DNA from 2 places in the Sporomusa sp. 246TCP1 genome. Region 2 is predicted to be linked to the other one. Evidence: a T-box and tRNA genes for the amino acid it is inferred to sense, from the RefSeq annotation. Region 2 holds a T-box; the other holds one or more tRNA genes.
What was found. A T-box is a leader RNA that pairs with one kind of tRNA and senses whether it is charged. The one in region 2 lies ahead of leuS (leucine--tRNA ligase), so its partner is inferred to be a tRNA-Leu.

Region 1 (3,258 bases), 2.3 Mb from region 2:
AGTTTTCAAGGAATAAGCCATCTTACAAAAAAATACATGTTGAAAATAACAAGTAGATATGATAAGATATAATTCCTTGAGCAAACACTATATTCCTCGATAGCTCAGTTGGTAGAGCAATCGGCTGTTAACCGATTTGTCGTAGGTTCGAGTCCTACTCGAGGAGCCAATTAACTCAGCATAAGGCTCAGACAGTTCAGAGTATTCCATATGCTAGGCGGAAGGAGGACGTGACCGTAGTCGTACTGGGAAGTACGTCGGAGGGAGCGCCCGGACTGACAACAACGCAGATGGGGTGCTATCAACTGTCGTAACTCGGCTGTTGACCGATTTGTCGCTAGTTCGAGTCCTACTCGAGGAGCCAATTTGGAGTGGTACTCAAGTGGCTGAAGAGGACGGTTTGCTAAATCGTTAGAGGTCGTGAGGCCTGCGTGGGTTCAAATCCCACCCACTCCGCCATCCAATTTTTTGGCCCGTTGGTCAAGCGGTTAAGACACCGCCCTTTCACGGCGATAACGGGGGTTCGATTCCCCCACGGGTCACCAATCTATTTATTGGGCGATTAGCTCAGCTGGGAGAGCGCCTGCCTTACAAGCAGGATGTCGGCGGTTCGATCCCGTCATCGCCCACCATTCTCGATATTCGATGCTAGACGTTCGATATTTTGATAAAATCGAACATCGAAGATCTAAAGTCGAAAATCGAATATTGCGGCCCTGTGGTGTAGCGGTCTAACATGCCGCCCTGTCACGGCGGAGATCGACGGTTCAAATCCGTTCAGGGTCGCCATTCTTGATATTAGCTGTTCGATATACGACTTTCGATTATTTTAGTCGAAAATCGAAGGTCTAAAGTCGACGGTTGAATATATGACTCCGTAGCTCAGCTGGATAGAGCGTTTGACTACGAATCAAAAGGTCGCAGGTTCGAATCCTGCCGGGGTCGCCATTTATTATGCGCTGGCGTAGCTCAATTGGTAGAGCAGCTGACTTGTAATCAGCAGGTTGGGGGTTCAATTCCTCTCGCCAGCTCCATCCGGAGGGATTCCCGAGTGGCTAAAGGGAGCAGACTGTAAATCTGCCGTCTTCGACTTCGGTGGTTCGAATCCACCTCCCTCCACCATTTACGGATCTATAGCTCAGCTTGGTAGAGCATTCGGCTCATAACCGACTGGTCCTAGGTTCAAATCCTAGTAGATCCACCAATAATGCGGCCGTGGCGGAACGGCAGACGCGCTAGCCTCAGGAGCTAGTGGGGGCAACCTCGTGGTGGTTCAAATCCACTCGGCCGCACCAACTTTATAATATACGCGGTAGTGGCGGAACGGCAGACGCGCCAGCTTGAGGGGCTGGTGGGGGCAACCTCGTGATGGTTCAAATCCATTCTACCGCACCATTTGGAAGCAGAGAACCAAGTTTAATTCCAAATACATAATAGTATTGACATAAATAAAAATGCTATTATGATATTCTGTCTGAAACAAGTAGCAAAACGTTCCCTGAAAACTGAACAATGTAAGTAATGCATCAAAAAAGCCAGATGTGCGGTTGTATGTCGCTTGCGACATACAAAACAAAAAACAATTTTAATAGCTTTAAAGAGCCAATTGGCTTTTCATATAATCCTTTATGGAGAGTTTGATCCTGGCTCAGGACGAACGCTGGCGGCGTGCCTAACACATGCAAGTCGAACGGGGAGTTATTTATAACTCCTAGTGGCGAACGGGTGAGTAACGCGTAGACAACCTGCCTCTAAATTGGGGACAACACCGCGAAAGTGGTGCTAATACCGAATGTGGTATCTTAGTCGCATGACTAGGATAAGAAAGGTGGCCTCTGAATATGCTACCGCTTAGAGATGGGTCTGCGTCTGATTAGCTAGTTGGTGAGGTAACGGCTCACCAAGGCTTCGATCAGTAGCCGGTCTGAGAGGATGAACGGCCACACTGGGACTGAGACACGGCCCAGACTCCTACGGGAGGCAGCAGTGGGGAATCTTCCGCAATGGACGAAAGTCTGACGGAGCAACGCCGCGTGAGTGAAGAAGGTCTTCGGATTGTAAAGCTCTGTCGTTTGGGACGAACGTGTTTTATGTGAATAATGTAGAGCAATGACGGTACCAAAGGAGGAAGCCACGGCTAACTACGTGCCAGCAGCCGCGGTAATACGTAGGTGGCAAGCGTTGTCCGGAATTATTGGGCGTAAAGGGCGTGTAGGTGGATGTTTAAGTCGTGTGTCTAAGTGCGGGGCTCAACCCCGTATAGGCGCAGGAAACTGGAGATCTTGAGTGCAGGAGAGGAAAGTGGAATTCCCAGTGTAGCGGTGAAATGCGTAGATATTGGGAGGAACACCAGTGGCGAAGGCGACTTTCTGGACTGTGTCTGACACTGAGGCGCGAAAGCCAGGGGAGCGAACGGGATTAGATACCCCGGTAGTCCTGGCCGTAAACGATGGGTACTAGGTGTAGAGGGTATCGACCCCTTCTGTGCCGCAAGCTAACGCAATAAGTACCCCGCCTGGGGAGTACTACCGCAAGGTTGAAACTCAAAGGAATTGACGGGGGCCCGCACAAGCGGTGGAGTATGTGGTTTAATTCGACGCAACGCGAAGAACCTTACCAGGACTTGACATTGAGTGAAAAGCTAAGAGATTAGTTCCTATCCTTCGGGATACACGAAAACAGGTGGTGCATGGCTGTCGTCAGCTCGTGTCGTGAGATGTTGGGTTAAGTCCCGCAACGAGCGCAACCCTTATCCTTTGTTGCCAGCGCGTAAAGGCGGGAACTCAAGGGAGACTGCCGCAGACAATGCGGAGGAAGGCGGGGATGACGTCAAGTCATCATGCCCCTTATGTCCTGGGCTACACACGTACTACAATGGGCTTAAACAAAGCGAAGCAAGCCCGCGAGGGTAAGCCAAACGCATAAACAAGCTCTCAGTTCGGATCGGAGGCTGCAACTCGCCTCCGTGAAGTCGGAATCGCTAGTAATCGCAGGTCAGCATACTGCGGTGAATACGTTCCCGGGCCTTGTACACACCGCCCGTCACACCACGAAAGTTGACAACACCCGAAGCCGGTGGGGTAACCAGCAATGGAACTAGCCGTCTAAGGTGGGGCCGATGATTGGGGTGAAGTCGTAACAAGGTAGCCGTATCGGAAGGTGCGGCTGGATCACCTCCTTTCTAGGGAGAACCGTTCAGCGTAACAACTGAACTAACTTCTAGGTCGGTACATCTTGGCAGATGAACACTCTTACATT
Region 2 (3,258 bases):
TCGCATCCAGGCAGTGCGTGCGGCAATTCAACCTAAAACGGGTAAAGCTACGCTGCAAATATTAGTCGAAACCCTAAATAGCTTAGGTATTAAATATGATACTATTGCTGATGTCAGAGCAGCAATTGCCAGTGAAGTTTCTAATTATGCCGGCATGGACGCAGCCGACTTTGGGACAATGGTTTACTGGCCGAACAATACAAATGTTTTGTACACTGATAGTTTCGCAACTGAGGGGCAAAAGGCAATTCTTGCCGCAGTTGGTGATGTTCCAGTATTCGTAGAAAAGAAAAAGTATGATTCTGTGGAAATGTATTTTGCAAATGGTAAGCAGAGTTTGTAGTACTGCTAATTCAAACAGAAATGGGTCAGGGTTCGCCCTGGCCCATTTCATTATGTAGATAGTAAAGCAATGTCATCGAGCTAACATGTAATAATATGGATTTTAGAGTTATGCTTTTATGTGTACAGCAAGACGAGTTCTAAGAATTTTAGTCAAAAGGGGAAAATCGGATTTGTAGGTTTATTTACTTTTATCCTGAATTTTGTGAGAAAGTCAATTCAGATAGAAATTGATTTGTTTATGGAAATGCTCGGGGAAATGGATTCTATCAGCAAACAAGCATTCTCAGAAGCACGGCAAAAGATATTTCACGAGGCATTTAAAGAGCTCTTTGAAGATACGGTAAAAATTGCGTCTAATGTGAAAGAGAGGTGTCCCCTTGTCCTGATAAACAAATACCACCCAGATTCCGCGTTACGGGTTCTGGGTGGTATTTGTTTTATTGGCTGACCTCGCATTCATTTAATTAGTAGAACTGGCTGATTTAATCCACTCCTCTAACTTGGCCAATACTTCTGTTCGGGCATCTTCTACTTCTGTACCACGCCATTCTTGCCCTGTCTGACTGTCGAACCATGAATCCTTTTGTGAAAAAGTTCCGCTGGGGTACATTTTTTCCTGAGCAGCATCCAAGATACCATCAAGCATGCTTTGTTTGATGGATTTTCTGATCATACGGCAACCGGCCTTCTCTGTAGTAGCAACCTCTATGCCATCCGGGCCGGCGCTAAGGCCGACATGAGAAAGCAATTTACCTTGCTGGCCAGCGGTGGAAATAGCCTGCTTGGCATAAGCGGCGGCCTGCTCCCGCTTAATACTGTCATCATCTACAGTTACTCTTACATTGCCGATAATAAGCTTATACATGACGCACCTCCTTATGAACTATTGTATGACTATTTATTTGAGATAGAACAGTTTTTAAGACGCAGGCTAAGTTGACTTTTACAATATGTTGCTATATAATGGAACATACAAATCTGAAGAGGCAGAATAGTATGCTTATAGCACAGTTCAGAAAGTTGGCGGATGTTGCGAGCCAATCTGGGTGATAGCTGAACTCGCTGCGGAGGAGTGGCTGTGAAGGATTAGCAGTCGCCGTAAGCCTGCGTTATAGGCAAAGAGTGGATGACATTTGTCATCAAACAGGGTGGTACCGCGAGAATCTCGTCCCTGGCGTTAGCCACGGGACTTTTTTATACCCTACGGGTATAAACGCAATATTGGCTTTCGTGCTCGTCAATGGTTTGGCGTAAGCCGTGTTTCCTTTACTATTTGTCCGAGGGGGATTACTCGATGAATGAAAAATACACGCCGAATGAGATTGAGACTAAATGGCAAAAACTCTGGGGCGAAAACGATGCTTTCAGCACAACTATTAACCGCCAGCGACCAGAATATTATGTCCTGGAAATGTTTCCTTATCCGTCGGGAAATTTACACATGGGCCATGTACGTAATTATTCTATCGGCGATGTTATTGCCAGATTTAAAGTAATGCAAGGTTATAATGTGCTGCATCCCATGGGCTGGGATGCTTTTGGCATGCCTGCCGAAAACGCTGCCATCAAGAATGGCATTCATCCTTCGTCCTGGACATGGGATAATATTGCTAATATGCGTCGGCAACAGCAAGAACTGGGCTTATCTTATGAATGGGACCGTGAGGTTGCTACCTGTCATCCTAAGTATTATCACTGGACGCAATGGCTGTTTTTACTATTTTTTGAACGCGGTTTGGCGTACAAAAAGAAAGCTGCTGTAAACTGGTGTAATGACTGTAATACCGTACTGGCTAACGAGCAGGTAGTTGATGGCCGCTGTTGGCGCTGTGACTCGGTTGTTGTAAAAAAAGACCTTGAACAATGGTTTCTAAAAATAACAGATTATGCGGATCGGCTTTTAGCTGATTTGAATGAGTTAAAAGGTTGGCCTGACCGGGTCAAAACCATGCAAGAAAACTGGATTGGCCGTAGTGAAGGTGCACAGTTCAGCTTTGCTGTACCTGAGATTGATGATAAGATTTCCGTATATACTACCCGGCACGACACTGTGTTTGGTGTTAGTTATATTGTTTTAGCACCAGAACATACACTGGTGGACAAGCTCATTGCAGGCAAACCAGAAGAGGCTGCGGTAAGAGAGTTTATAGCACGCGTTCGTAATCAAAGTGATATTGCCCGCACCTCCAATGAAACAGAAAAAGAAGGTATCTTTACCGGTGCTTATGCCATTCATCCGTTTACTGGCGAACAAGTGCCTATTTGGATTGCTAATTATGTATTGGTAGAATATGGTACAGGTGCAGTTATGGGTGTGCCGGCTCATGATCAACGTGACTGGGACTTTGCCGGTAAGTATGGATTACCTAAAAAAGTGGTAATTCGGCCTGTTGATAAAGAGCTTACGATTGATGATATGACCGAAGCTTATGATGGTCAGGGGACGATGGTTAATTCCGGGGAGTTTAGCGGTCTGGACAATGAAACAGGTAAGGTGAAGATTGCCCAGTGGTTTGAGAACCAAGGAATTGGCAAACGCCGTATTAATTACCGCTTGCGTGACTGGCTTATTTCTCGTCAACGTTATTGGGGGGCACCGATTCCTATTATTTATTGTCCGGATTGTGGCACAGTACCTGTGCCGAAAGAGCAGCTTCCGGTTCTTTTGCCTGAAAATATCGACTTTGCCAGCGGTTCAGTATCGCCACTGGCAAAAGCAGAGGATTTTATCAATTGCACATGTCCTAAGTGTGGCGGCAAAGCGCGGCGAGAAACCGACACTATGGATACCTTTATTTGTTCGTCCTGGTACTATTTCCGTTATACCAGTCCGCATAGTGCAGATGAGCCGTTCGATCCTGACAAAGCCAACTATTGGATGCCTGTTGACCAATATATCGGCGGTATTGAGCA

Region 1: it encodes a tRNA-Leu, which carries the amino acid that the T-box ahead of leuS (leucine--tRNA ligase) is inferred to sense. The anticodon was not compared.

The regions. Positions count from the first base shown of each region.
Region 1 covers NZ_CM170492.1:3,208,648-3,211,905, reverse strand. Annotated here, with positions in the region: tRNA gene AC1ECB_RS15310 (tRNA-Asn) at 94-169, shown strand; tRNA gene AC1ECB_RS15305 (tRNA-Ser) at 369-459, shown strand; tRNA gene AC1ECB_RS15300 (tRNA-Glu) at 471-545, shown strand; tRNA gene AC1ECB_RS15295 (tRNA-Val) at 557-632, shown strand; tRNA gene AC1ECB_RS15290 (tRNA-Asp) at 713-789, shown strand; tRNA gene AC1ECB_RS15285 (tRNA-Arg) at 872-948, shown strand; tRNA gene AC1ECB_RS15280 (tRNA-Thr) at 959-1,034, shown strand; tRNA gene AC1ECB_RS15275 (tRNA-Tyr) at 1,038-1,122, shown strand; tRNA gene AC1ECB_RS15270 (tRNA-Ile) at 1,128-1,204, shown strand; tRNA gene AC1ECB_RS15265 (tRNA-Leu) at 1,210-1,295, shown strand; tRNA gene AC1ECB_RS15260 (tRNA-Leu) at 1,310-1,395, shown strand; rRNA gene AC1ECB_RS15255 (16S ribosomal RNA) at 1,626-3,181, shown strand.
Region 2 covers NZ_CM170492.1:868,894-872,151, forward strand. Annotated here, with positions in the region: gene AC1ECB_RS04140 (FAD-dependent oxidoreductase) at 1-343, shown strand, start outside; gene AC1ECB_RS04145 (hypothetical protein) at 806-1,210, opposite strand; T-box leader at 1,318-1,521, shown strand; gene leuS (leucine--tRNA ligase) at 1,640-3,258, shown strand, end outside.